DNA from 2 places in the Providencia huaxiensis genome. Region 1 is predicted to be linked to the other one. Evidence: predicted binding sites of a transcription regulator. Region 1 holds the regulator's gene; the other holds the start of a gene.
What was found. The regulator Fur, encoded in region 1, represses iron uptake genes when iron is present. The targets are predictions, from matches to a motif close to ATAATAATGAGAACNACTATCAA.

Region 1 (15,725 bases):
TAATCAGCAAGGAGATTATCGGTATGGAAAGTCGTTATATCACGCCAGTAGTGACCATTTTTGATGACAAAGGTCGAGTGGATACAGAACAAAACATACGTGTTTATGACTCATTGAAAGGCAAGGTCTCTGGTTTTGTCACTATGGGCAGCACGGGGGAATTTTTTGCGCTCAATATGCAGAGCTCAAAAACATTAATCGACCTATGTGGTCGTTATCCAAAGGAGGAAATGCGTGTTTATGCAGGGGCAAGCCGCCTTGATGTGCAAGAGTCGATTGAATTAGCTAACTACGCATACGAAAAAGGAATTGATGGAGTGATGATTATCAGTCCATATTATTTTCCGTTGGATGATGAAGGTGTTTTTCGTTTTTACAGTACGATAGCAGCAAAAACATCTGCTAACATTTTCATTTATAACTTTCCTGAACGAACAGGTTATTCTGTCTCTCCAGATGTTTGCCTACGTTTAGCGGATAAATACCCCAATATCATCGGGTTGAAAGATACCATTCCTGATACGACTCATACTGCCCAAGTAATTGAAACGGTGAAATCACGCTTGCCTCATTTTGAGGTATACGCAGGTTACGATAATAACTTTGCTCATGTGATGCTATCGGGAGGAAATGGTTGTATTGGTGGGCTTTCAAATATTGTTCCGCAATTTTTCGCATCATGGATGCAGGCGTTTACCCAAGGTGATTTAGCGTTAATAGCGAAACACCAACAACGAGTAGACCAATTGATGGCTATATATGGTGTCAATGCGCCATTTATCCCAACCTTTAAAAAAGCGTTGCAACTAAAAGGTGTGATTAATTCAGACTATTGTACAGCTCCATTTATTGGGTTGAACAATAAACAGGTTGAGCAACTTCAGCAGTTATTAACCCTTGCTGATTCACCACTCTGACTTTTCCTGAATCAAACACAATAGAACATCTTATCAACAGGGAAAAATATCATGGCGACAATCAAAGCTTATAACAATCCTGTTTTAAATTCTGCGATAGCTAAATCGTGGAAACGTTTAGTACCTCTGATGTTTATTTTATATTTTGTTGCATTCATTGACCGGGTCAATGTGGGTTTTGCTAAAGATGCAATGCAAGTCGACATTGGTTTGTCTGATTCTGCGTTTGCTTTTGGTGCAGGTATTTTCTTTGCGGCATATGCGCTGTTTGGTATTCCCGCTAACTTAATTTTAAACAAAATTGGCGCACAAAAATGGCTGAGTATTACCACGGTAATCTGGGGCGTTCTGTCTGCAATGACAGGTTTTGTCACCAATGAGACGCAATTTATTATTTTACGCTTCCTATTGGGGTTGGGCGAAGCCGGGTTTTATCCAGGTATTCTATTATTAGCTTCCATTTATTTCCCCAACAATGTACGCGGCTCTGTAATTGGGATCTTCGTTTTAGGCGTACCTTTGGCGTTGACGCTGGGCTCACCATTATCAGGCGCATTACTGGAATTGCATGGCTGGTTAGGTCGGCCGGGTTGGTTCTGGATGTTTGTTATTGAAGGCCTTCCTGCTGTTGTGATTGGTATTTTTGCTTTCTTTTATTTGGATGACAGCCCTGAAAAAGCGCGTTTTTTAACTGAAGAAGAGAAAAAGGCCCTAATAGAACAATTAGCAAAAGAAAATGCAAAAACGGAAACCACATCGGTATCATCCGCACTGAAAAATATCAAAGTTTGGCACCTTGCACTGATTTACGGCACGATCCAAATTTCAGTATATGGTTTGATGTTCTTTCTGCCTTCCCAAGTTGCATCCTTAATGGGGGAAAGTTTAGGCTTTAAACAATCATTAGTTGCTGCAATACCTTGGGCTTGTTCTGCATTTGGGGTGTATTACATTCCTCGTTTTGCCGACCGCCATCCAACCCGTCGCATCGAAATCTCAGTTTTGTGTATGTTAGCTGCCGCATTAGGCTTGGCATTGTCAGCATTTGCTAGCCCTGTTTTTGCTATTGCGGCGTTATGTTTAAGCGCGGTTGGCTTTTTATCCGTTCAACCAGTGTTTTGGACGTTTCCACCTCAGTTATTAAGCGGCCCTGCATTAGCGGCAGGAATTGGTTTCTGTACCACTATGGGGGCATTTTGTTCATTCCTCGCACCAATAATTCGTGTTGAAGTCGATAAAATGATGAATAGCAATACCGCAGGTATCGTGACATTAGCGGTGATCACCGTCGGTTGTGCCATCTTAATCGCATTACTTAAAAAAAACGCCCACAACAATAACATAAAGGCTTTGTCATCCCATTAATGGCATGCTTTCTGGAAGGTGAGATATGCAAAAAATATTAAGAATCGATGAGAGCGACAACCTAATTGTTGCCTTAAAAGACCTGCAAGCAGGAGAGGCTTATCGCTGGGGAAATGAAGACGTGACCCTAGTGACAGATGTTAAAGCAAAACATAAGTTTGCGATCGAAGCGATACCTATTGATGGCATTGTTTCGATGTATGGCACCGCAGTAGGAAAAGCCACAAAGCCAATCGCAAAAGGAGAAGTTATCACCGTTGATAATATTCGCCATTACGCAGCCCCAGTTTCTTTAGAACAAGACGTACCATATGAGTGGAAAGCCCCTGATGTGTCTGCATATCAAGGGCGCACGTTTAAAGGCTATGTCCGTGAGGATGGGCGAGTGGGAACCGCAAATTACTGGCTGATCTTTCCATTAGTATTTTGTGAAAACCGCAATGTAACAAAACTTACTGATGCCTTAAATGAAGCATTAGGTTATACCAATAATAGTTTGAAAAACTTTGCATTAGATTTAACTGTGGGTGAGCAAGGGGGCGTCGCAAAACCTAAATTATTCCCACATATAGAAGGCGTGCGTTGCATTACGGTCACGAGTGGTTGCGGTGGCGCGACCTCTGACAGTAAGACCATGTGTGATGTGCTTGCTGCCTATGCGGATCACCCCAATGTCATCGGTATTACCGTCTTCAGTTTGGGCTGTGAAAAAGCACAGCGCAAAATGTTTAAAGAGTCACTCGCCGCTCGTAACCCCAATTTTGCTAAACCTGCACTTTACTTCCGCCAGCAAGAATGGAATAGCGAAGAAGAAATGATGCAAACCGCTTTGAAGCAAACTTATGAATGCATGAAGGCTGTCATACCGCAATCACGTATGGATGTTCCGTTGTCCCATTTAAAACTCGGTGTGAAATGTGGTGCTTCTGACGGTTTTTCTGGGATTTCGGGTAATCCAGCGATGGGGCTAGTCTCTGATTGGCTCGTCACGTTGGGGGGCGCATCTGGGTTAGCTGAATTCCCTGAATTGTGTGGTGCAGAAGGGGATATGGTGAAACGATGCATCTCTTTTGAGGATAAGAAAAAATTCTTAGACTTGATGGAATGTTATGAAAAAACAGCGAATTTCTTTAATACTACGATTGCGGATAACCCGAGTCCCGGCAATATTGCGGACGGATTAATAACCGACGCGATTAAATCGACGGGAGCGGCTAAAAAGGGCGGAACATCACCGATTAGTGCGGTGTGCGACTATGCGGAGCCAATGCCAGACAGCGGGTTATCATTAGTTTGCACGCCGGGTAATGATGTTGATGCGGTCACTGGCCTCGTTGCTGCAGGCTGCAACGTAGTTATTTTTTCGACAGGGCTCGGAACTCCCACAGGAAACCCGATTGTGCCAGTTTTAAAAATATCGACTAATAGCGCAATTGCAACACGTTTGTCAGACATGATTGATTATGATTGTGGGCCAATTATTGATGGGGTTCCATTACCTACAATAAGTAAAGGGTTATTTGAACGGGTGATTGAAACGGCAAGTGGTGACTATCAGGTCCAAGCGGATCGGCTAGAGCAGTTTGATTTCTTATTATGGAAACGTTCATTGGATTTATAATTAATATAAACCAATAAAATGTAAAAATGTTGACGGGGTGATCTCCCCGTCAACGAATCAATTCACATTATGCATTGTCACGCTTTGCTTTTTGCAGCTTTTCATAAGCTGCCAGCAAGGCTTGGTGCGCAGGAAGTGCTTTCAGTTCTTCGTCAATCGACCACAAACCATAAAAGCATGCTTCCCCAGCGATAGCAGCGGATGCCGCATCTACTGCTTCTTGCCCATACATACGTACAAATGCGTTGTAGTATTGCGCAGGGTCACGCTCTTCTTCTTGGGATAACAACAACAGGGTTTGCAAGCAACGATAATAATTTGCACGCTCAGCAGTAAATACCGAACTATTGAAGTCTTGTGTCCATTCAACCCAAGCAAGTGCTTGCTCAAGATCACCACCCGCCAGTGCCAACATAGATTTTAGCTCGCCAATACGCAGGTTACTCCACCCATTGTCTTTACCTACAGCCAAACCGAGTAATTCACGAACACGGGTAAAATCATCTAAACCGTCATCATCTAGTTGCTCGATAAGGGCAAGATAATCTTGTTTTTCCCATTGGCTATCAGGCAGGTTGATAATGGTGTCGCGTAAATAAGCGCCCATCGCGTTATTTGCGATATGTAAATCTTCTACTGGGTAAATATCAGACATACCCGGGACTAAAATACGGCAAGCGTAGACAACCAAATGGTTATAATCTGCAATATAGACTTCAGCATCTAATGTATTGAAAATACTGATAAGTGTTGCAAATTCTTCTTGAGTTGTGCCTTTAAAGCTCCAATCTGCAAAGGCATAATCGGCATCATCTTTAAACAAATCCCAGCTAATTAAACCGCTTGAATCAATAAAGTGTGTTTCAAGGTTTGTGTGTTCAGCCACTTCCTCGTCATCAAAGGTCGGCGCATTAAACACATCGAGGTCTTTTAAGCCACGGCCTTGCAGCAATTCGGTGACGGTACGCTCAAGAGCAACACCAAAGTCAGGATGAGCACCAAATGAGGCAAAACAAGTCCCGTTCTGTGGGTTAAATAATACCACACAAATTACAGGGTATTGGCCGCCCAGTGATGCGTCATAACAGAAAATTGGAAAACCTTCTTTTTCTAAGGTTTCAACGGCTTCAACTACCGCAGGGTAGCGTGCCATGACGTCAGCAGGGATAGCCGGTAAGCTAATACTATCAGCGATGATTTTATTTTTCACAAAGCGTTCAAAGACTTCGGAAAGGCCTTGTACACGCGCTTCGTTGGCGGTATTTCCCGCAGACATTCCGTTAGAAACATATAGGTTGCCAACGATATTCATTGGAATGTACACGGTTTGGTTGTCTGATTGGCGGGTAAATGGCAGAGCGCAGATACCACGTTCTTCATTGCCGGACTGTAAGTCAATTAATTGGCTAGCGGCTAAGGCGTTGTCGGGGTCATAAAACTTAATCAAACGATTGTCTAATAACCCTTCAGGTAAACTGTCATCTTCGGTTAATGGGAACCATTTTTCATTAGGATAATGAACAAAATCCCCTTCAGCGATAGATTTACCGAGGTAAAAGTCCGCAAAGAAGTAATTCGTTGATAAACGCTCAAAATACTCACCAAGCGCTGAGGCTAATGCGGCTTTTTTGCTCGCCCCTTTACCATTAGTGAAGCAAAGCGGGCACGCTTTATCGCGAATATGTACAGACCAAACGTTGGGAACAGGGTTTAACCAAGAGGCTTCTTCAATATCAAACCCTAATTTCTTTAATTTGGTTTGAAATGCATCGATGGAATCTTCAAGAGCGGCATCTTTGCCGGGAATAAAAGTTTGGCTCATTGTCAGTCACTTGTGAATAGAGTGTTTCAAACGGCCTATGATACGGATTTTTGTCGTAAGCCTCACGCTTTTTATTTGTTCACAGATAAATCATCTTAAAATTCATTATTTATCCTAAAATAATTGTATAGGTCACATAAAATTCAGCATAATTCCACATAATAACTGAAGTTTATTAATGAAAGGAAAATAGGATGAAAAACAGAAATAAAGCGCTTTTAGCGACATTGGTTTCACTGTTTGCCGTATCTGCTATCGCTCAACCTAATATTATGGTATTGGCGACAGGGGGAACGATAGCAGGTGGTGGTGATTCAGCCACATCTTCCAGTTATCAAGCGGGTAAAGTCGGGATTGATGCTTTAATTAATGCCGTGCCAGAAACCAAAAAAATTGCCAATTTAAGTGGTGAGCAGTTGGTGAATATTGGTTCACAAGATATGAATGACCAAGTCTGGCTGACACTGGCGAAAAAAATTAACCAAGATTGCGATAAAACAGATGGTTTTGTAATCACTCATGGTACTGATACTTTAGAAGAAACGGCATTTTTCCTTGATTTAACCACGCAATGTAAAAAGCCAATTGTCTTGGTTGGTGCAATGCGTCCTTCAACAGCTTTGGGCGCTGATGGTCCTTTGAACCTGTATAATGCAGTAGTTTTAGCGACGGATAAGTCTGCTGGAGAGCGTGGTGTTTTGATGGCAATGAACGATAAAGTCGTGCAAGGCCGTAATGTGATGAAAATGAGCACCACTGAAGTACAGGCATTTGATGCCGTTAATAGTGGGGCAGAAGGTTTTATTCATGATGGTAAAGTCACCTATTTCCAAGCACCACAACCACGTGGTGACAAAGCGGCATTTGATGTAAGCAAACTCGAAAAGCTTCCTGCGGTAGGTATCGTTTATAATTATGCGAATGCATCAGCAGCTCCTGTGAAAGCCTTGAGAGAAGAAGGGGTTGAAGGAATTGTAAGCGCAGGTGTGGGTAACGGTAATATGTATAAAGTGGTATTTGACGCTTTAGCAAAAGCAGCGAAAGAAGACGTGGTTGTCGTTCGTTCAAGCCGTGTACCAACAGGTTATACAACAAGAAATGCTGAAGTAGATGACAATTTATATGGTTTTGTAGCTTCAGAAAGGTTGAACCCGCAAAAAGCGCGTGTATTGCTGCAATTAGCCTTAACCCAGACTAAAGATCCCCAGCAAATTCAGGCATTATTTGAAAAATATTAATTATCAAAACAAGTGTTAATTCAATACAGCGGGGTGCAGTAGCCTGTACCCCGTTAGTTTTATTGTTGCTAAGAAATTTCATATTTATGTACGTTATTTTTCAGCATAACAACATTTATCCTAAGCATTTCACTCAATATCTGATTTTTTTTAAGACAATTAGGTCAATGTGGTGATAGAACTTTGAGAATTCCTACAAAATAGAAAAAATTAAGGTACAAACAGTTAATTTATTGATTTTATCTTGAACCCTTTCTTATGTGTATTCTCTATATATTTTTTATATTTATCAATTTATTACATTTTATTTTTAGCAAGGTCATCACTGGTGATAATGGCAATTAATTAAAATTAATGTGTCGTTGATCATATTTTGGCAACAAAGCCTGTATCTGTGTTGATAATTCGCGTTGCAAAAAATAGGCTAAATACATCGCAAGAGGCATAACTCATTGTGAATATTTAGATTTAAATGGAAAGTTAAATCGTATTTCGGCCGAAAAATAAAATTAAAAAATATTAGAGGAATACAAGAATGGTTAATAAAAATGTCAATACTGGCAGGAAATTGCTCGTCTTAAAAATTGCAATAGCGATGCTTCCTATTGGTTACCAGCCAATTATGCATGCGGAGCAATTTCTTGAAGATTCAAAACTTACTGGTGGCCTTTACTACTGGCAACGAGATCGTTCACGTAAGGATTTAGACCCAAATAGCGATAAATATAAAAAATATGCGGATAATCTTAAACACTCAACGTTTAATGCCAGCCTAGATTTCTCATCCGGCTACTTCCAGGACATCATTGGGCTTGATTTAGCCGGTTTTACAGCTATTGAGCTATCAAATAGTGGGCCTGCTGCGCCAAATGAAATCGGCTTTAGTGATGCGAAATCACGTTGGGATGAAAAATGGACAGGGGATCGCAGTGGTGTGACTTTTTATAAGGCTGCTGCAAAATTGAAATATGGCCCTTTCTGGGGGAGAGGCGGCTATATTCAGCCAACGGGGCAAACGCTTTTAGCATCCCATTGGAGTTATATGCCTGGAACATACCGCGGATTAGAGCTGGGTGGGGTGTTTGATTTTGAGCAAAATGGTGAACTCAGCATGTCTTATATGTGGACCGACCGCTATAAAGCGCCTTGGTACCGTAGTATGTATGACTTTCGTGAAGCGGATGGTAAAACTGGGATCAGCTATTTACACTCAATTGGCTTTAAATATGACTTTAAAAACAATCTAGTCCTTGAAGGTGCATATGGGCAAGCTAAAAGTTATATGGATCAATATTTTGCCAAGGTTTCGTATGCTACTCCTGTTGTAGGCCGTGACTTACGTATGTCTTATCAATTTTATGGAGCAAAAGACAAGGTTTCAGACGGCGGAGTTAACGATGTTTATGACGGTTTAGCTTGGTTGCAAGCGATGACATTAGGTTACACCTACGATGAATTTGATTTTAAAGTTGAGGGAACCTATGTAAAAGCTAAAGGTAATCAAGGTTATTTCCTACAGCGTATGACCCCTGGCTGGGCAACATCAAATGGCCGTATGGATATTTGGTGGGATGGCCGTTCAGACTGGAATGCTAATAATGAAAAAGCAGTAATGGCAGGTGTCATGTATGATTTAAAAAATTGGGATTTAGCCGGATGGAAGGTCGGAACCTCATATATTTATGGATGGGATGCAAAACCAAGTACGAATAGCCAATATGCTCAAGATGTACGTTTGAAAGAAAGTGCATGGAACTTTGATATTTTATATACCGTACAGTCAGGGAGAGCGAAAGATACGTTGTTTAAACTGCATTTTACCAAATATGATAACCATACAGATATTCCGAGCTATGGCGGTGGTTACGGAAATATCTTCCAAGATGAAAAAGATATTAAATTTATGGTGATGATGCCATTTACTGTATTTTAAAGTATAAAACATTTTAGTCACAATGACTGCTATAGGGGAAACCATGGCAGTCATTAAAGGGTATTACCTTATATTTTTAATAATGAATGAGATATTAGCGTAAGGATAAATGCCTATATTAAAGCTTAAAAATAAGGTGAGTATTTTCACCTTATTTTTATTGTAATTATAAAGATGCATTATTTACACTTTCATTGAGTATGAAAGTGTCTTGTTTTAGTTTATCTTTTAATACGGTAACTTTTTCTGAATGATGAGCTGGGTTTTTAACTTGTGCTTGACCAGATAAAATCCCACCTTTTTTAATTGATAAACTGCTGTAATGGATCGTGCCGTGGATTTCTCCATTATTTTCAATACAAATAGTATCAGAGTGGCATTCACCTTCAATTCGCCCATTTACCACCAGTTCTTTGCAGGTGATATTTCCTGTCACTTGGCCGTTTAACATGACTTTAACCATATTATCTTTTCCAGTTATATTCCCAATGACTTTTCCGTAGATATGCACTTGCTCATTAGAGGTAATATTTCCTTCAAAAATAACGTCCCTAGAGATAATCGTATTCGATTTTTCTTCACTAATAGTTGGAGTTGATAGTGTGACTTGTTCTTCTATCTTTATGGTCACTTCAGGCTCACTACTTATCGAAGGGGGCGTTGCTGTAGGTGCGGGCTTGTTTTGTCTTTTGGTGAACATTTTACTTACCTTTTTTTGATTGAAGTATACGATCAAGAACAGTATTGATAATGCAAACGAAAATAAGGCGATAGTTAAATAGCTAAAAAACCACCCTATTAAAGTAAGAAACCAGAAGAAAAAACTTGTATTGAGAAAAAGATATGTTTTTTTCATCAGTTAATCTCTTACAAATTACTAAAGTACTAAATAAGTTTAGTCAATAAATGTAATTACACATTTAAATTGTACGTTAACGTTATGGCTACATTTGAATCATTAACTCTCTAATCTAGAGTTAAAATTATAGTAAGGTAATAAAATAATTTTATATAGTATGAAACCCTAGAAATCATCTATAATATTATTTATATACTACTTTGATATGTAAGTGTAATTCTAGATAATAGAATATATTCATCGGTGAAATAATATAAAGGTTTTGATTTGAATTGCAACTATTATAGTTTCTAGGGGAAATTTTTACTAACTAAAAATTTTAGTGATAAATAGTTAAATTTAAGTTATTCACCAGAAATTATCACTAATCGATTGAAAAAATATCGATACTTAAAATAAAAAACCCTGATAAAGTTTATTATCAGGGTTTTGGTATTTTTAACCATTACGCTTTATCAACGATGGTTGAATACTATTACTCTTTTGCTTCGTGTGCGTCAGCATTATCACGGCAATCACCGTCTGCGCAATGACCATATAGATATAAACTATGGTTAGATAGTTTAATGCCATGGCGAGCAGCGATATTTTTTTGGCGAGTTTCAATGGATTCGTCAGTAAACTCAATCACTTTTCCACAATCTAAACAGATTAAATGGTCATGGTGATGTTGCTGAGTTAACTCGAATACAGATTTACCCCCCTCGAAGTTGTGACGGGTTACGATACCAGCATCATCAAATTGGTTTAACACGCGGTATACGGTTGCTAACCCGATCTCTTCACCCATATCGATCAGCTTTTTATAGAGATCTTCCGCACTGACGTGGTGGCACTCAGGCTCTTGAAGTACTTCCAAAATTTTTAATCTTGGAAGAGTGACTTTGAGTCCAGCATTTTTCAATGCTTTATTGTTGTCTGTCATGCGGGTTTGTCCTGTATCTTAAATCATAAATTTAACAATAATGAGACATTTTTAACATCAATACAGTTGTCTTCTAAACTGATTTACAATTATAGGCATGGAAAATAAAAATAGAAACCATGCATTGTCTCATTATTTTGATAATCTCTTGAGAACCTATCCTATTAGGATACCTTATCGGTTATTTTAGTTCACACCACTGGTTTAGGTGATTCATTTTGTGCAAAACAGTGGTGCAATCTATGGGTAAGGGTTCTTTATATGAACTATTAGCCTAAAATTTCAGCTAAAGACATTTCTTCAGAGATTTGTTTTACCCATGCATCAACACGTTCATCTGTTAGCTCAGGTTGACGATCTTCATCAATAGCTAAACCAATAAAGTGGTTGTCATCTGCCATGCCTTTGGATACTTCAAAGTGATAACCTTCTGTTGGCCAATGGCCAACAATAACAGCACCACGAGGTTCGATAATATCGCGGATCGTACCCATAGCATCACAGAAATATTCAGCGTAGTCTTCTTGGTCTCCACAACCAAATAAGGCGACAAGTTTACCTTCGAAATCAATTTCTTCGAGAGTAGGGAAGAAATCATCCCAATCACATTGGGCTTCACCATAATACCAAGTTGGAATACCGAGAAGTAGAATGTCAAAAGCTTCAATATCTTCTTTGCTACATTTTGCGATATCGTGAACTTCTGCTACATCTTTGCCTAATCTTTCTTGGATCATTTTGGCAATATTTTCTGTGTTACCTGTGTCACTTCCGAAGAAAATGCCTATGACTGCCATAAAGTGATTAACCTCTTGTTTTTCTAAGAGAGCTAGAGGCGATAATTTGCCTTCTAGAGCCCATTTAGAACGAAAATAGATAGAATATTACGCCTTATTCTGGCGAAAAAATGTTGCTAAGTCTGTCAAATTTGTGTGATTTATCAAGATAACGTTATTTGAGTATTGATGTATCGACATGCTCAAGTTGTGACATTAAAATTTCTTCGATCAATTCACTACGGCTTATATTTTTATCTTCAGCTAACTGATTCAATACCGCGACAGCTTCTTCGTTCAGCTTCAATTCAACCCTGCGCAATCCCTTCACTTTATCTCGTTTCAGTTGGTTGCGTTTGTTGATCCTTAATTGTTCATCCCGTGATAGCGGGCTTGTTTTAGGTCGCCCAGGCCTTCGTTCCTCAGCGAACAAATCTAGCGTAGTTCGATCTGTTTGTTCTTTTGCCATGTTTATAACTGCTAAAAGGGTGTGCCAGTAATTCAGCGCGCCATGATACCCTAGCTAATTCCCTTGTGCTATAGCTTCATCTATGATGATTTGGTTTAATTGGTTGTAAAGTGAGCACTTTTAGTAAAAAAGCACCACTTGTTATAGGCGTGATGCTTTTTTATACGCGTTATTGTGTTTGTTGGTACCATAAATTGGCGTATAAGCCATTTGATTTGAGTAAGTTTTCATGTGAATTCATTTCGTGTACTTCTCCTTGGCAAATCACACATATCCTATCTGCGTGCATAATCGTATTTAACCGATGCGCAATACTAATAACGGTTCTTCCTTGAGTAATTAATGGCATGTTTTCCATAATGGCGGCTTCTGATTCATAATCGAGTGCGGAAGTAGCTTCATCGAGAATTAAAATATCGGGTTCGGTGAGCAAAGCACGCGCAAGCGCAATTCGTTGACGTTGACCGCCTGAAAGGTTTAAGCCTTTTTCTGATAAGGGGTAACTAAAATTATCAGGTAATGACATTATAAAGTCATAAGCGCCAGCCAATTTTGCAGCGTGAATAACTTGTTCATCAGTCGCTTGTGGATGACTTAATCGAATGTTATCAGCGATAGAGCCGACGAATAAGGTACTTTCTTGTAATACGACGCTCATTTTTCGGCGTAATGAAACGGTATCTGCAACCGCGAGATCCATACCATCAACAATAACTTGCCCGTGCTGTGGGACATAAAGTCGTTGTAATAATTTTGTTAGGGTACTTTTCCCGGAACCTGAGGGGCCGGTAATGCCAATAAATTCACCTGCATTAACCGTTAATGACAAATTATTGAGAACTTCGGGCGTATCAGGTTGATAACGAAAGCGAATATTTTGAAACTCGATTTTTCCGTGAATATTTGACGTATTTGCAATCCCCTTACGTTCATTTTCTACGGGCTCATCAAGAATATCTCCCACTCGACGTAATGAAATGATGGTGTGTTGGAAATCCTGCCAAACTTGGGCAAACCGCAACACAGGCTGTGTAACATGTGCACTTAGCATATTAAATGCCACTAATTCGCCAGGCGAAATCCCACCATTTAGCACCTCTTTGACACCAACCCACAAAAGGATTGCGGTAGTTATTTTGCTCACGAATGTCATTAATTGAGAGGCCACCTCACTGCGCATTGAAACTTTAAAGCTTTGAGTTAGCTGTTTACTAAATATTTTTTTCCAGCGTTGGTTAAAGTACTTTTCTGTTGCTGTCGTTTTTATGGTTTCAATCCCAGTAATACTTTCAGTGAGAAATGTGAGACCATTTTCATCGGCTTGATAGGATTTTTCAGTTTGTTGGCGAATAATTGGGCCTAGGACCATCCATAAAACAAAGAATACCCCCATAGAGCCTAATAAAATCCAAGTCATCAAACTACTGTAGGAAAATAAAACCGCGACAAAAAGAATGACAAAGATAAAGTCTATAAATAGCATCAGAGTTGAACCCGTTAAGAATTGCCTTATATGGGCTAATTCACGGATCCTTGCGATAATTTTACCGGTTGGTCTTAGCTTAAAATAATTTAGAGGTAAGGCCATTAAATGGCGATAAATTTTGCCTGATAATTCAGCGCTGATCTGGCTGCTACTATGACTAAAAATTTTATTACGAATAAAGCCATATATCGGCTCTGCAACAGCAATGGCAAAAATTGCCAATGCAATGACATGCAAATTTGAGAGGCTGCGTCCAACTAACACTTTGTCGATTAAATTTTGAAATAATAAAGGGCTAATTAAGGCAAAAAGCTGAATAATGGCAGAGAGAATAAAAATATTTCGTAATTTAACGTGTTGGCGCAAAATAGAGGGAATAAACCAGCTAAAGCCAAAGGCTTTTTTTTGCTCGGGCTCTAATTGTTCTTTAATGAGTAATACGTCAAATTCAGTTTCTGGAAGTACAGTAGAGTTATGAATGGGTTCCCGTTCGTCATTGGCGGGGTTTATGAGTACCAGTTCATTTTCTTGGCTAATAACTTGCCAAAAACCCGCTACATAGATTAAAGCAGGTAAAGGCAGCGTGCTTAATTGTATATGTTGCGCGGTAATAAGCTCGGTTTCATACCCTAATGTATGTGCACATTCTCTAATTTCCCACTCAGTAGGGGATAAAGTTTGCATACCAATTGCATGCCTGAGTTGATCAGATGAAACATTGTTTTGGTAATATTTAGCCACCCAAACTAAAGCATCCAAGCCATGATTATTTAATTGTTCCATCGATTATTTCTCTCTCATCGCGTTTGAGGTGTATTCATTGATAGGGCTGAGCAAGTAATCAATAATGCGACGTTTATCCGTTTTTATTTCAGCTACAATGGATAAACCGGGAGTCAGTTCAATGGACTCACCATCGACGAGTAGTTCTTTTTGATTAAGACCGATTTGTCCTAAGAATACTAATCCAAGGTTTTCATCGAGAGTACTGTCACGAGATATGGAAATCACTTCACCTTCAATCGTGCCATAACGAGTGTAAGGGAAAGCATCTATTTTCACTTCTGCTCTCAACCCTTCATGGATGAACCCAATATCTTTGTTCAAGATTTTAATTTCAGCTAATTGAACATGATTATTAGGAACTACCGCCATTAACTGCTGTGCCGGTTGTAGCACAGCCCCTAAGGTATGTGTAGCAAGCTGCTGAATAGTGCCATCAACGGGAGCTCGTATAATCTCTAATTGATTCCTCTCTTTATTTTTTAATAATTCTTGTTCAAGAGAAACTCGCTTAAAGTCGGCTTGTTTGTATTTTTCATCCCACTCTTGGTTTTTTTGTGCTTTCATTCTGCCCATCTTTTCATTTAAGGCGTGATGCTGGCTTTTTAGAATTGATAACTCAGATAATTTGGTGACTTTTTCTTTTTTAGCGATTAATAGTTCCCGCTCTTGTTCTAAAAACTCTTTCTGGCTGATTAACTGCTTTTCTGTTAACGAATGGTGTGCATCAAGGCGCTTTTTGATGTTCACAATGAGGGAGTTGATGGTAAGTAATTCATCTTTTCTAGCTTGTTGATTAACAATATTTAATTGAATTTCATTGTTAAGCTCATTAATTAATGAATCAAATTCTATTTTTTGTGTTTGATAGCTAGCCCGCGTATTGTTCTGTTCTGTTTCAGTTAATTGGCTAAATAAAGGTAATTGTTCAAGGGGCTGTTGTGAAATCAATGATTGATAAATTAGTATTTCAGATACATGGAAGTTATGTTGATAATTTAAACTTAGGATATCTTGGTCAACGCCGAGCACATTGACAGTAATTAAAGGATCCCCTTGTTTCACGATTTGCCCATCAGTAACATGAATATGTTCTAAACGGCTTAATTCAAACGCTTGAATTAACTGTGTTCGTCCCGAAACAATCAGTTTCCCCTGAGTCGTTGCTTGAATATCCAATTTGCCAAAAAATGACCAAGTCACGGCAAGAAAAACGCCTATACCAATAGAAATAGCGACATATAGAGCCAAATAAGACGGTGGTGTCTTTAATATTGCCAAGTGTGAAGGCAAAAAGCTGTTATAACGGTTTTTATCTAATCGATGTTTCATTTTACGTCCATGTCTGATTTCAGAGACTGTTGTAGAGTCCACAAGTGTTTATAAAAATCACCTTGTTCAATAAGTTGCTGGTGGCTACCTTGCTCAATGATTTCCCCATTTTGCATCACAATGATCCGCTGGTGATGGCGAATGGTTGATAAGCGATGAGCAATTGTGATGATGGTTCTTCCTTTTGCAATAATATGCA
Region 2 (15,725 bases), 490 kb from region 1:
GAACCCTCGAGATTGATAGGCTTCACTATTTGTTAGTGGGAAACAAAACTCTAATAAATTGATACCGTCAATTCCAATATCATCAAGCTGAGTAAGTAACTGATACATCTGCTTTTCTGTTCCGGGGATGACAGGCATCTCCACCATTACTGATGGAAAAATCTCACGTGCTAAGGCGATACGGTGTAAAACTTTGGTGATCCGTTCTGTAGGATCATCAATTTTGATACTAAAGCGGATTTCTTGTAGGCCTGCTTTCGCTAGAGCCAATGCGGTATTTCGGTCTAATGGGTCACCGGCTGTATACAACCGGCTATGAGTCTGAGGTAATTTCTGTTGGACTGCTTGGAAAAATGCGATACTTTCTTGGCGAAAAAGTAGAGGCTCCCCCCCGGTTAGCGCGATATGGGTAAGTGGGTAACCTTGTTCTGCTATTGCGTCAACTTCCCCAATAGCATCACGCATTTCCTGTTGAAATTCCTGATAGTTTTCTTGATTTGGGTTAAAACAAAAGTAACAATCGCGATGGCATTTTAAGGACAAAAATGTTGTGTGGCTCCCTTCTCCTGTACGACATTGTACGCAAGCACTTGATAGCCAATTACAATGTATACTTTTTCCATTGTTCGCAAAAATTGCGCCTTTACTTTTTATATCTAGTTTGAGTTGTTCAATCTCACGTTGCTGTTCAAAAGGCGCTTCAAAATTGAGGCCATATTCTATAATTGCCTGCTGTGTTTGCTGTTCAATATCTAAATAGCGGATAGCATAACGCTTAAATTTTTGATTATTTACTGTAGATATTGTTCTATCAGTAATAGGATAAATCATAAATTTTCCTTAAATTTATGAGAAAATAATTTCTATTATTCGGTGAATTTTCAATTAGACTCAGATCACAAATAATCAATTAATAGACGGGTATTACAATACCTGTGACAATTAGAAAAATGCTTATAAAGACTCACATCGTTACCGATTAAATTGAAAATATTTTTTAAATAAGAAATATTCGCATTATTTTAATTTTGGATTATTAACAGTATAAGTAATTAACGTGAAGTGATGTTGCGCAGGATCAAAAAAACTTCCCTTTCATTATTTACATATCAACTAATTAGATAGCACTTTCGTCATGAGTAAGCTATTACTCAACAGCGTTGTGAACATATAAGAGTTATCTCATCAAATAAACAAATCGTTATATAAAAATAAAATAACCAGTTAGATAATAATCTAAAAGAGAGAATCAAACTAATCTATCAATATTAAAAATAACGTAATAATATTTCAATTTGTAAAATTGAAATTCAAAAATTAATTATTTATTCATTTTTGTATTATTTAATTAATTTTGTCTTATAAAAATAATTATTTCTAATAAATAAAACCGAGTCACTATTCTAAAGCGGCAAAGCATAAGTGACTTTCACCGTTTCCATTGGCACCTCCGTCTTAATACTCTGAATGCTGCTAATTTGTGTTAAATGGTCTGCATGAAAACGACGATAAGAAGCTAGGTCTTGTGTCACAATACGGATCAATGCATCACATTCCCCTGCCATTAAATGGCATTCTACAACTTCAGGCATCTGTTTAATGTCTTCAACGAATTGGTTGATGGTCTTAGCATCTTGTGTTTTAAACCAAATACGTGCAAATAAAGAAAGACCCGCTCCAATTTTACTCCCATCCAGCACCGCCACATAACGCTTGATAACCCCAGCTTCTTCAAGCAATTTCACGCGACGTAAGCAAGGAGACGGAGAAAGGCCGACTTCTTTCGCCAATTCAATATTCTGAATTTTTCCATCTCTTTGTAAAACTTGTAAGATACGTCTATCAATAGCATCCAGTTTCAGTTCACTTTGCTTCATTGGCACCCAACCTCAATTTTATATTAATTAATGATATTAAATACCAATTTTTGTTTGTTTTAAAGCAATAAAAAAATCCAATATCATTGGATTATCGCTATAATTTTATCGCTACTGGCCAGTTGCGTAAAATAACGACGAACAACAATGAGGAATTAGAATGGAGTTACAGACCTTACTCTTATTTAGCGCAACCGTCATTCCCTTGGTATGCACACCAGGCCCAGATATTCTGTTTATTTCCGCACAAGGATTATCGGGAGGAACCTCAGCGGCCTTGAAAGCTAATTTAGGTATTATACTGGGCTATGGGGCACATGCGATCCTAGCTGCGCTTGGTTTAGCCGCGATTGTTGCAGCATCCCCCATGATTTTCTACACCATTAAATGGGTTGGCGTCGCTTATGTCACTTATCTTGCTGCTCGTATGGTGTTATCTGCGATGAGAGCTGGAGAGCTAAAAATTCAAACTGTGTCGACAAAAGCGGTAGTTGGTAAAGCCTTTCTGACTAGCTTCCTTAACCCTAAAGGGTTACTGGTGTATTTCGCTATTTTACCAAACTTCATTAAGCTGACAGAAAGTGTCGCCGTTCAATCCTTGATACTCTCAGCCACTTTTATACTTTCATGTGTCGTGATCTACGGTGTGATAGGTGCACTATTTGCATCCATGCATAATAAGCGCGCTTATAATGATAAAAAACGCCGTATAACCGAAGGTGTTGCAGGTGGCATGCTAACACTAGCGGCTATTGGTTTAGCGACCAGTTAGCGAGGTAATAATTCAATCCAGATCAACTTGCTATCGGTGCTAAGTGGTTTAATCTCTCCTTCACCGATATCAGGTAACCACCACGCGCCTTGCCCTTGGGCCAGAAGATGGCAATTTGCCCCTGAAATGTCCCATTCACCCTTTAGTACGTAGACTAATCCCGCTTGGTTGGCGGGTAATTTATAATCTTCAGTGATGAAATAACTTTTAGCCCCCCACCGATCACCTCGAAAAATAAAATTCATTAACTGAACTGATGGCTGTAAGACTTTTATTGCGCAAAATTGCTGAGCTGAAAATTGAGCATGGTCACCAGCGCGTTCAAGCCGGCACTCAAACGCTTTGGTATCAGTTAAAAGAAGAGGCTGGTCATTCAACAATACCACCAGCCTTTCGCCTTCTGCATAGCGCTTTAAATAGCTATCTTGCTCGATGGTTGCAATACTTGCGCGTAATGAATAGTCTGATGCAACAGGCCAGCAAAATACTTCTTGGCTAGTCCCCGCACCATCATGCCAATTCAGGATAGGTAACTCCTTTATATCAAAACATTTTATTTTCACATTACCTCCCATCTGTTGCTGCTAATACATTTAGATTAATACTTAGATTCGCAAAGTTAATCTTTCTAAGCAATGAATTAGCAACGATAATGTGACTAATCACGCCTCTCGTTGATTAAAAAGTGACATAAGCGGCCTAATGTTTTCATTGCTTCTTCCACCCTCTCATTCCATGTAAACGATGCATTAAGGCGAAATGCATGATTAAACTGGTCGCTTGTGGAAAACATACTGCCAGGTGCGATGCTAATCCCCTCTTTTAATGCGAGCTGATATAAACGAATAGCATTAAATGGTGGCTCAAATTCTAACCATAAAAAATACCCACCTTTTGGTGTATTCACTTTTACTGATGGAGGCATGTATTTTGCTATTGCACTCAACATTTGGTGCTGACGTTGCTCCATTGTTAAACGCAGTTTACGCAGGTGACTGTCATATCCCCCTAATGATAAGTACTCCGCAATAGCTAATTGCGTGGGAACGCTAGCAGAAACGGTGCTCATCATTTGTAAATGTTGAATTTTTGTCGCGTGTTGACCGGCGGCCACCCAACCCACGCGATACCCCGGGGCTAAACATTTTGAAAATGAAGAACAATGAAAGAAATTACCTTTGGTGTCTAGTGCCTTGGCAGGTATCGGCTGTTTGCTGCCAAAATAAAGTTCCCCATAGACATCGTCCTCAATTAAAGTAATTTGATGCTTATTAAGGATATCTACCAGACGTCTTTTGTTTGTTTGCGGCATCGTTCCGCCTAATGGATTTTGATAATGCGTCATTAGCCAACAGGCTTTAATTGGATATTTGCTCGCAATATCCTCTAATGCGTCAAGATCAATACCAAATAGCGGGTCTGTTTTAATGGCTATCGCCTTAAGTTTTAACCGCTCAATTGCCTGAAGTGAACCATAGAATGCAGGAGATTCGATAACCACCCAATCCCCGGGCTGAGTCACCGATTGTAAGCTCAGAACCAAAGATTCCATTGCCCCTGCTGTGATCACGATTTCATCGGGAGCGACATGGATCCCTTGAGTTGCATAGCGCTGAGCAATGTTACGGCGCAGTTGTTCATTACCAGGTGGCAAATTAGCTGGTGTATTAAATTTAGATAAACGCCTAGCGACAGACGCAAGAGACTTCGCGAGTTTTGGGTCATCCAATAAGGCAGGCTCTGGAAATGCGGAGCCAAATGGGATAATATTCGGGTCCTTACAAGCCTGTAGGACACCAAAAATAGAGGCGTTAATCTCTACATTTTCATTCAAATGTAGCCCTTTTCCTCCTTTAGCGGCAGCAAATGCGTTATTACGGTTTGCCACGTAATACCCTGATTGCGGGCGAGCAACGACCCACCCTTGGCTTTCAAGCAACTGGTATGCTTGCACTACAGTCATTAAACTTAAGCCTGACTGTTTAACACTTTCCCTCAATGAAGGTAATCTGTCGCCCACTTGCCAGATATTGTCTTCAATTTGCTGACGAATTTGCGCTGCTAATTGTTCGTATCTCGTCATAGCCGCCTCAACTGTTATAGTTAATATCCCAATAATTGTTACTATTATAGTTTATCGTCTCATGTTCTACTTATCCACACATTCACCTGACTTTTTTTAACTATAAGCACAAAAAATTTTTCGTTGGATTGCGGTTATTTTGCACTCCGTTGTGAGCAATTCCTTTTGCTAAGGATTAGCGCCTCAATTGCTCTCATCAGAACGTTAAATATTGCGTGCCATTAACATATCCACTCAGGGGTCAATATGTTTGGACTAACTGCGCTGGAACTTGCCCGTATACAATTCGCTTTTACGGTCTCGTTTCATATTATTTTTCCCGCCATTACTATTGGGCTGGCAAGTTACCTTGCGGTGCTACAAGGTTTATGGCTTAAAACTCGTGATGAAGACTATATAAAACTGTTCCATTTTTGGTCAAAAGTTTTTGCCGTTAACTTCGGAATGGGCGTTGTTTCTGGCTTGGTCATGGCATACCAATTCGGCACTAACTGGAGCTTTTTCTCAGATTTTGCAGGGGGTATTACAGGGCCGCTTCTCACTTATGAGGTGCTTACCGCATTCTTCTTAGAGGCCGGTTTCCTTGGCGTTATGCTATTTGGAATGAACCGTGTAGGTGAAAAATTACATTTTTTCGCCACTTGCATGGTCGCGTTGGGAACGATTATTTCCACGTTCTGGATCCTAGCCTCCAACAGTTTCATGCAAACACCGCAAGGCTTTGAAATTATTGATGGGCGCATTGTTCCCGTTGATTGGTTTGCGGTTATCTTCAACCCCTCTTTCCCTTACCGCCTGTTGCATATGACCACCGCAGCATTCCTTGCAGCGGCATTTTTTATTGGTGCATCTGCGGCTTGGCACTTGCTCAAAGGCAACAAGTCCAGCGCCATGAAAAAAATGTTTTCCATGTCCCTGTGGTTGATTTTGATTTTAGCCCCAGTTCAAGCTTTAATCGGGGATGCTCATGGGCTAAACACACTTAAACATCAACCTGTTAAAGTGGCTGCAATGGAAGGTCACTGGGAAAATAAACCTGGAGAAGCCACTCCGCTTATCTTATTTGGTATACCAAACCAAGAAAAAGAAAAAACAGAATTTGCTATCGAAATCCCTTATTTAGCAAGCCTGATTTTAACCCACAGTATCGACAAACAAGTGCCTGCGTTAAAAGAATACGCGCCAGAAGATAGGCCTAACGTGTTTATGGTGTTTTGGTCATTCCGCGTAATGGTCGGGCTCGGCTTATTAATGATCGCGGCTGGAGTCTGGGGTTTATGGCTACGTTATCGTAAAAACCTGTATGAATCCAAAACCTTCCTACGCTTTATGTTCGTCATGGCTCCTTCTGGTTTGATTGCCATTTTAGCGGGTTGGTTTACAACAGAAATAGGCCGACAGCCATGGGTTGTTTATGGGCTACAACGAACCTCTGATGCAGTCAGTGCACATGGTGAAATGCACATGAGTATCAGTTTAATCGCCTTCTTTGTGGTTTACGGTGGGGTGTTCGGTATCGGCTACATGTACATGATGAAATTAATTCGTAAAGGCATCGCGGAGGACGCAGCTCATGGGCATTGATTTACCTCTCATTTGGTTTGTCATCATCGTATTTAGTATGTTGATGTATATTGTTATGGATGGGTTCGATTTAGGCATTGGGATCCTTTACCCTGCGCTAAAAGACAGCCAAGACCGTGATCTGATGATGAATAGCGTTGCCCCTGTGTGGGATGGCAATGAAACTTGGTTGGTTTTAGGTGGGGCTGCACTATTTGGTGCTTTTCCTCTCGCTTATGCGATTGTCCTTGATGCGTTGTCAATTCCATTAACTTTCATGTTATTGGCCTTGATTTTCCGTGGTGTCGCCTTTGAGTTTCGCTTTAGAGCGGATGAATCACACCGCCGCCATTGGGATCACGCCTTTATTTGGGGTTCAATTTTTGCCACCTTTGTTCAAGGTGTGGTAGTTGGTGCCTTTATCCAAGGCTTCCATGTGGAAAACCGTGTTTACATGGGTGGTTATTTCGATTGGTTCTCACCTTTCCCACTGTTTTGCGGATTTGGCCTCGTCGTTGCTTATGCGCTATTAGCTTGTGGTTGGTTGATCATGAAAACGGAGGGCCACTTACGTAGCACCATGTATCGTGTCCTACGGCCATTAACATTACTGATGTTAGCGGTCATAGCAGTGATCAGCTTCTGGACCCCAATGTTAAATGACGCAGTCTTTGAGCGTTGGTTCACCCTGCCAAATCTGTTCTTCTTCTTACCGGTTCCATTACTGGTATTAGGCTGTACTTGGTTGATACTAAAAAGTGCTAAGCGCCAACGGTTCGATAGCGTGCCATTCTTAGCGGCTTTAATGTTAATTTTCCTTGGGTTTACTGGTTTAGGCATCAGTATTTGGCCGACACTCATTCCACCCGCAGTCAGTTTCCGTGATGCTGCAGGCCCATCCGAAAGTTTAGGCTTTATGTTAGTCGGTGCGTTATTCATCATTCCTGTTATTTTGGTTTATACCTATTGGAGTTACTATGTCTTCAGAGGAAAAATTACCCCAGAGCAAGGCTACCACTGATAGCGTGAGTGCCTCTCCTTGGTGGAAAAAACTCGGTTGGATGGCTATCATCTGGTTCGGAAGTGTACTCGCATTGTTTGCATTTTCGTCAGTATTTAAATTGATGATGACCGCCGCTGGAATGAAAGTGAAGTAATTAACTTTTCTATATGCCGTAGACTAAAAGTCATACGGCATTTTTATTAAAATCAATGGCTCATCACTATGAGTTGCCCTATCTTCTGCTGAAAATCTCTCTTCATAAATATCCGCCCCCAATCACTCACTAGCGGTTGCAACTTACAAATTTATTCATGATAATGATAATAATTACCATATAATAAAATTATCATTAATAAAGGAGATCGTCCGTGGCCACTGAACAACCTGTTGAAAAAAACATCTATCGCCCGGCTCCACCACAGCTTATTCAAGTTAAATCCATTACCGATATCAGCCCATCTATTCGTAGTATTACTTTCACAGGTGAAAGACTCAATACATACCCAACAGATTGTGAAGGTGGGCATCTGAAAATATTTTTAGCCCCTGATTTAATCAGCCAGCCCGCACTCCCTATCCTAAGTAAAGAAGGCCGTAGCTGGCCAGAAGACAAACCTCGCCCATTTGTTCGTACTTATTCCGTCAGAGCCATCCGTCCAGAAGTTAGCGAGATAGATATTGAATTTGCTATGCACGATGGCGCAACTGGCCCTGCATATCTATTTGCTCGGGATGCAAAGCCCGGAAATTGGATGGGTATTACCAATCCAGGTGGCCCAGACCCATTATTGCCTGCAAGGCAACACTACTTTATGGCTGGTGATTCAAGTTCCCTACCCGCTATCGCCGCATTATTAGAGAAAATGCCAGCGAATGCCCAAGGCAAAGTTGTACTACGGTTAGATAACCCAAAAGACGTGAGAGAACTGAAAAAACCAGAACAAGTTGAAGTGATTTGGGTTTGTGGTGATATCACCAAAACCGCTGAATTAATTAGCACGTTTAAGTCTTGGGTGATCCCAAGCAGCGACTGCGCTTTCTGGATTGCGGGTGAAGACCAAATTATTCGTGATCTGCGTCGTTATATTCGTCGTGAAAAAGGTTTTGGCCGTGATGATATCTATGCAATCCCTTATTGGCGATATGGCTATGATGAGGAAGGTTACCATCATGAGCGCCATGCTGTAATGGATAACCCTGACGATTAACTTCAATTCAAATATTTAGTTCGCTTGTTGGTCTATAAATGCTAATAAGCGAACTTATTTCCTGATCTTGCCTACCTTCATCAAATTATTAGCCATTATTTTCCCCAACAATAAACTCCCTAAAATACTTTTCATACCATCGAATGTTATGTTATAACGCAATAGCTTTTTATAATCTTTATATTCACTACAAAAATAGGAAAACCACTGTGTACAAAATGGCAATTTTAAAAACTAGTCTTTATATTGCATTAGCGATCACTAGTTATACCGCTGTTGCTCATGGCTCACATAGTCACTCCCATCCACAATCAGAGAAAGCGCTACAAGCTTCAAAAGGGATTTTTGAAGATACTGATGTCAAAGATAGATCTCTTAGTGATTGGCAAGGCATCTGGGAATCTGTAAATCCATTGCTATTAAATGGAAAGCTTGATGAGGTTCTAGAAAGTAAGGCCAAGAAAAATAAAGACAAAACGGTTGAAGAGTATCGTGAATATTATAAAAAAGGCTATGCCACTGATGTTAACAGTATTGGCATTGAAAATGATGTTATTGAATTTACCCAAAACGGGAACGTAAGCAGCTGTAAATATGACTACGCGGGTTACAAAATTCTGCACTATACTTCAGGGAAAAAAGGTGTTCGTTACTTGTTTGAATGCAAAGATGCAAACTCAAAAGCACCTAAATTTATCCAATTTAGTGACCATATTATTGAGCCTCAGACTTCAGGGCATTTCCACCTGTATATGGGAAATGAATCCCAGGAAAAATTATTAAGCCAGCTAGAAAATTGGCCAACCTATTACCCATATACTCTTACCGATGAGCAAATCGTACATGAAATGCTCTACCACTAATCAGTTGTCCCTATAATTTAACCTATGCCCTGCAAGCAAATCGTAGGGCATAGGATTAATGAATATCTTGATCAATCGTTATAGACCAGCAATGCTTTATGGCACAATTGTGACCTCACACAATCCTCAATAGTAAAGTTCACCATTGATACCATTTCATCACTACTAAAACGTTGTAATGCATCAGCTAACCCTGAGGACACACCTTCAGGCAAGTCACACTGGGTCACATCACCATTGACAATCACCGTCACATTTTCACCAAGCCGAGTTAAAAACATTTTCATTTGAGTGACGGTAACATTCTGAGCTTCATCTAATATCACGACAGCATTTTCAAATGTTCGGCCTCGCATATAAGCAAATGGCGCTATTTCCACTTTGGCAATTTCAGGACGCAAACAATACTGCAAAAAGGATGCCCCCAGTCTTTTCACCAATACGTCATAAACAGGGCGAAAATACGGTGCAAATTTTTCTGACATATCACCCGGTAAAAAACCGAGATCTTCCTCCGCTTGAAGAACGGGCCTTGTTACAATAATCTTGTTGATATCTTTATGAATTAACGCATCAGCCGCCAGTGCAGTACTGATATAGGTTTTACCACAACCCGCTTCACCATTCGCAAAAATGAGTTGCTTATGTTTAATGGAATTAATATAGAGTTTTTGAGCTTCATTTCTGGGTAATATAGGGGATTCATCACGACGTTCTTTTGCCATACCGATAGCTTCAATGCCTGTATATTCAGCAAATGATGCGACGTTATTGATATCAAAACGACCTGAACGCTCTTTACGTGATGAACGTTTCATTTCACGACGTACCTTTGTTGCAGCTTTCTGTCTACTCATAGTATTAACCCTTCCCGGTATCAGTGATGTCAATTCAAATGACGGACTATTCCAAACAGAGAGGAGCTCCCTTCAAGCTCAAAGTTAATGGTCAAATATCGATTGTGGCTGTAACTTGGTGCCATAAGTCGGCTAATAAAAAAACCGGTTACCAATCTCACCATGGAAATTTCATGATGGAGTGATAACCGGCTTCGAATTCGTGTGAATAAACACGTATTTCCCATTAGTTTCTCCTGTAGCAGCGATACTTTTAAACTAATGAATCTATATGACAGTAATATGACAAACTACAATATTTTTTGTACCTCAATGAGTCCATGTTTTTATTGCAGTTTTCATTTGCTTTAAATATAGCGTCATTTTTTTTAATAATGCAACATTTTTCCAACAAAATTTTAGAAGTTTATTAAAGATTTTCGTTATCACGCATAAAAACAAGAAATAAAACCACAGTAATCAGTGAATTAACTACTGTGGCTTACAAGATAATTAGCGTCTTTTACAATTTCCCGCTAACTCAAAACCTGCGGCTTTAGCTGCTTGTTCATTAGTGAAGATAACTGCATTTTTATCGGCAATGGTATTGAAGCTAGCGCAATGTGAAAAATGATATTTTTTGGAATTATTATTCCCTTTAATTTCAACCATATCTGGCACAATAGATTTATTTTCTATTATCTTAGTCTGAATCAAAGGTGAAACTGGAGAAATATTAACTCCTTCTGCCCCATTTTTATGGTTTAAACTCCATTTTTTCTCCCCTGTCACAAATGGGTTATGATGCCCCATCATTTTAGCAATTCGATTATCTCGCTTGATTTCCCAAGACGTTGGAGGATATTTATTATCCCACGCCATCAATAACTGTTGCTGTTGACGTGACATAGACAAGTTATAACGGTCATGCATATAGAAATATACTCGGGCTACTTGCCCTTTAGCCTCATTCCTTGGTTCAAAGACTTTTTGTTTAAAATCAACTCGGCTGCGGCACATTCCGTATGGGTACGGCGTATTAGTAGGTAATTGCCCAAAACTAAAGTTGCTTCTATCACCATTCACCTCACCAATAGAAGGCGCTAAATTATGCATATCTGCTTCCATTCGGCCAAAAATAGGGTCACTAGACACACAGTTTTTTCGCCCCCCTTTTTGCCAGCATTGTCTTTGATGACCAAACACCCATGCAGGGACAATATGCTCCCATTCAATACGTTCAGCTCGGTTCTGTTGTTTACGCACTTGATAGCCGCAAGAGGCTAAATCGACTTTCCCCCCGCTTTTTCCTACCCATTCCCACTGGCAGCCGCAGTATATTGTTCCCTCACCTTGGTGGTTTTGATCTGCATAAACCTGAGTTTTACTCAGCATTTTGGCTTCAGTAAATGAATTTGGTGCAGAAAATGAAAAAGCAGAAAAAATAAATAATAGAACCGAAAAAACGAATTGATAATATTTGGACAAGCTAAATTGTTTCAAAATAACACCACTAATAAGAATATATGCGAAGAATTTAAATGAATGCGTTAGTTTTTCCTCTAACACATTAATGTATAAGAAGAAATATCACATATTCTAATCAAATAGTAGCATTAATGATATCAGCGATGACTCAATTTTATAGTTCACCACCACATCAGAATTTATGCAGCTTTAATAGAATTTCTAACTCTTATTAGTAAAAGAGCAAGGTATGACTAACGGATATAGCAGGAATACCCGTAAGCCATCCCTTAAAAATTACACACTTGGTCTTTTGCGATATAACCATAAACCAGGTAAAGAAATACCAATAGACAAAGCTCCAACAATGAAGGAGGCCTTTAAGAAATTAGTCACTAAGACCTCAACTAATTCAGGGTCATAACCAGATTGCGATATTTTTACTACTGAAATCATTGCAATATAGGCACTAATACCTGGGAACATTGGGATCACGGCGGCAACAGTAAACACTTTAGGATGGGCTAACCACCAACGCGACCACTGAATACCAATAATACCAATTAAAATTGCCGCAAGAAAACTTGCCCACTCAATTTGCAAGCCGAGTGTCATCAGTATCATTCTAAAACCATAGCCAATAGCACCTAATAAGGCACAATATTTCAATGCCCTTACAGGCACATTAAATACCATCGCAAACCCCGCGGCCGGTATAGCGGCTAATAGCATTTTCTCACATAAAGAGAATAGAAATTCTATGCCCATTCTTTTAAACCCCAGACTGTCATTGCTAATACAACGCCAATACAGGTAGCCAAAGTAAGAAGGCTCGCCATTGTCCAGCGCGCTAATCCTGTATTAACATGCCCTTTAAACATATCCGCGACTGCATTAATTAATGGAAAGCCTGGAACTAAAAGCAATACACTGGCAGCCATCGAAATCGTTTCTGTGACCGCCAAATACGGTATTTTCAGTAATAAGCCGGAAACGGTTGTCGCGACAAACGCAGTAATACAAAAATTAATTAGCGGGTTCATTTGATGGGAGGTTAATACTTGCCGAACATACATTGCACAACCACTGGCTAAAAATGTAATTAACGCACTCTCCCACCCTCCGCCATTCAACTTGCTGAAACAAGCGCAAGATAAAGCCACCATCAAAACCATTAACCATCGAGGATAACGTAACGGTTTAATTGATGATAATTTCTTTTGTAATTGTTTTCGGTCTAATAAATGGTGTTCAACTAAAATTACTGCATGCTGAACTTCAGTAACAACATGCATATTTATACCACGGTCAATAATACGTCGCGTTGACGTTAAGCAACGGCCATCAATTATAGTGGTTAAAACCAATGAATTAGATGAGATAGCGCTATCAACTTGACTTGCCCCAAGCGCAATTCCCAGACGAGTCGTCAATTGTTCGACGAGCATACTTTCAGCACCATGTTGCAATAACAATAAACCACACTCAATACAGAGCCGAGTTACTTCACGTTGCTGATTAACGGGATCATTTTGGTCTATTTTTTGTTCATTTAATGCATGCTCTGTCATCTTGCCCCCAACATTATGACAACCATTCAGATATCATCCTAAACATGTTAATCTTTATAAATATCATAAAGACAAATATCAGCTTAAATGATGATCTCTTTCAGGTAAATCTATGATTGAGGTCACGTGATTTAAACTATTTCAGTAAAATTTGTTATGTTACTTTCTTATTTGAAGACAAATAGCAGGATTAACCATTCATGAATAACCCTCTTACAGCTAAAACCCCAAAAGGCCGACGTCGTCAACAGGCTTTGATCGCTGCGGCAACTGAAATTTTTCTGCAATATGGGTTTGAAGGCGCAACATTGGATATGATTATTGAAAGAGCTGGGGGCTCTCGAACAACTTTATATAAAAACTTTGGGGATAAAGAAGGGTTATTTGCCGCTGTTATTGCATCTATGATTGATGATATTTTTCAAGAACCTGATGAAAAAATGCCCCCATTAGATACGATTGAGTCCATACTTTCTTTTTATGGCTCTCGATTTTTATTAAATGTACTTAAGCCTGAATCCATTGGGTTATATCGGTTAATATTAGGTGAATACAACCGTTTCCCTGAAATAACGCACGCGTTTTTTGAGCAAGGCCCAGTAAAAAGCTATCGCTTATTAACACAAAAATTAGCTTTACTTCCTGATGTTAAAGTGGATGAAAAAACATTATTAAGTATTTCTTCGCGTTACCTAGAAATGCTAAAAGCGGATGTCTTTATCACCACTTTCTGTATTGCTGATTTCAAGCCCAGCGATGAATTTATTCAACAGCAAATTGCTATGTCTGTTGATATCATCGCCAGCTATATCCGTAAAATCAGTAAACACACAATCAACTAGGCTAAAACTGATTGGGCCTGCTCTTTTGCTGTTGTTCCATCCGCTGCGATTAAAACCTGAGGGCCATATAACGCAGACAGCATAGGTGCCATGCGTTCCATCTCCTCTTTATCTCGGCCATCGGGTTGTAACGTAACAACTAGGGCGCGACAATGCTGTTCCATCGCTTCTTTAGTGTCTTTTAACCAACGACGCACATATTTCATACTTTGCATATCTTCTGATGATGGTTTTTCTTTTTTAACCACTGGCGGGTATATCAAGACAAATTCATTTCTTCTCGCCAATAACATATCCATCTCTTCTAACCACAAACGTGTTTCATCCATAGTAGAGGGAAATATATTCATCTCACAGATCGGCCAATTTTCTGTTTTTATCATATTTTTATTCATCATAATCATCTCTTTCTTTATCATTATTTAAAGTGTACTTAAATGTACACTTTTACATTGCACTCAGTCAAGAGTGATTATCATTTGTATTTTGCAAATTATGCTATTGTCGTTAGTGACCAACAGGAATATTCTCAATATGTAGAAAAAACTTATCAGTTAAAAACATTCACGTGTTCGAATAGTGCGTTTTTGAATATGGGGTGTTATTCTGACGATATTATGAATTTTGAAAGCGAAAATACGATGAAAAAAACTCTTCCGATTGCATTTAGTCTATTAATGGCTTTCACTGCATTTAATGCAAATGCAGGTGCAACCTGTGATACTTATTTCAAAGAAATGAACGACCTTGTTAAGCAAGCCGAAGAACAGTATAAAGATGAAGCCAATGCAGGTGAACAGATTGCATTAATGAAGTCTCAATTAGAAGAAGCGAAAAAAGCCCTTGCTAGTTACCCTGATGATGCACAAGAGCAAGCTTGCAGCCAAGCACTTAAAGCAATTGAGCAAGCCAAAGAAGCGGTTAAAACCCCCTAGGTTTATTCGCTCTTAATAGACAAAAAATAGCCTGCTAGCAGGCTATTTTTATTTTATCGAACGACGAGTACCGAGATCTTCGCATAGGACACAATCCCTGAAGCATTTGAACCTAATAAATGCGTTGAAATACTTGGATTGCGTGAGCCGATGACAATAAGGTCAGCATCAATTGCCTCAGCTTCTGATAAAACTTTATCTCGTGGTGAGCCAAACTCAACCTTATAAGAGATTTTATCTGACGGATAATCAATTTTTTCAATGATTTCTTTTAGCTGTTCTTCTGAACGCTCAAGAGCTTTTTTAGCAAATGAAGACAATAAATCATAATGATAACTGTAGCTCATTGAAAATCTTGAAACATCTGGAACTGAGTGAAATAAGTGAATTTTCGCATTTGAGATTTTTGCTAAATAAATAGCATGTTTTAATGCGTTATCTGTTAATACATCTTCAGATATATCCACGGGAACCAAAATTGTTTGATACATATGATGCCCCTTATTAATTATGTTTAGATTTTTATTCAAGTTGTATTGTTGTGTATTTTTACAACTTAATTATTAGGCGTAGCGGGTGAATATTTTCCTTTTAATCTTTCAAAGTATAGTCTTACTACACTAAAAAAGCTGTGAAGCCCCTTACTATTACAACAAAAAATTATTCTTCTAAATGCCATTTATGCAAAATGCGATGAATGAAAGG

Region 2: the regulator Fur is predicted to act here: its motif matches at 7,610-7,632, upstream of CYG50_RS07020 (siderophore-interacting protein).

The regions. Positions count from the first base shown of each region.
Region 1 is NZ_CP031123.2:702,225-717,949, forward strand. It holds gene CYG50_RS04635 (dihydrodipicolinate synthase family protein) at 24-917, shown strand; gene CYG50_RS04640 (MFS transporter) at 969-2,282, shown strand; gene CYG50_RS04645 (UxaA family hydrolase) at 2,308-3,903, shown strand; gene ycaO (30S ribosomal protein S12 methylthiotransferase accessory factor YcaO) at 3,971-5,725, opposite strand; gene ansB (L-asparaginase 2) at 5,920-6,963, shown strand; gene chiP (chitoporin ChiP) at 7,499-8,896, shown strand; gene CYG50_RS04665 (bactofilin family protein) at 9,063-9,596, opposite strand; gene fur (ferric iron uptake transcriptional regulator) at 10,231-10,680, opposite strand; gene fldA (flavodoxin FldA) at 10,950-11,477, opposite strand; gene ybfE (LexA regulated protein) at 11,632-11,925, opposite strand; gene CYG50_RS04685 (type I secretion system permease/ATPase) at 12,095-14,194, opposite strand; gene CYG50_RS04690 (HlyD family type I secretion periplasmic adaptor subunit) at 14,198-15,526, opposite strand; gene CYG50_RS04695 (peptidase domain-containing ABC transporter) at 15,523-15,725, opposite strand, start outside.
Region 2 is NZ_CP031123.2:1,191,969-1,207,693, reverse strand. It holds gene CYG50_RS07060 (radical SAM protein) at 1-831, opposite strand, end outside; gene CYG50_RS07055 (Lrp/AsnC family transcriptional regulator) at 1,404-1,877, opposite strand; gene CYG50_RS07050 (LysE family translocator) at 2,038-2,649, shown strand; gene CYG50_RS07045 (HutD/Ves family protein) at 2,646-3,212, opposite strand; gene CYG50_RS07040 (aminotransferase-like domain-containing protein) at 3,308-4,732, opposite strand; gene CYG50_RS07035 (cytochrome ubiquinol oxidase subunit I) at 4,979-6,316, shown strand; gene cydB (cytochrome d ubiquinol oxidase subunit II) at 6,306-7,316, shown strand; gene CYG50_RS07025 (DUF2474 domain-containing protein) at 7,321-7,452, shown strand; gene CYG50_RS07020 (siderophore-interacting protein) at 7,667-8,506, shown strand; gene zinT (metal-binding protein ZinT) at 8,725-9,369, shown strand; gene phoH (phosphate starvation-inducible protein PhoH) at 9,441-10,226, opposite strand; gene CYG50_RS07005 (endonuclease) at 10,719-11,693, opposite strand; gene CYG50_RS07000 (threonine/serine exporter) at 11,970-12,440, opposite strand; gene CYG50_RS06995 (threonine/serine exporter family protein) at 12,431-13,243, opposite strand; gene CYG50_RS06990 (TetR/AcrR family transcriptional regulator) at 13,444-14,085, shown strand; gene CYG50_RS06985 (hypothetical protein) at 14,082-14,483, opposite strand; gene CYG50_RS06980 (DUF5339 family protein) at 14,727-15,020, shown strand; gene CYG50_RS06975 (universal stress protein) at 15,074-15,511, opposite strand; gene CYG50_RS06970 (hypothetical protein) at 15,681-15,725, opposite strand, start outside.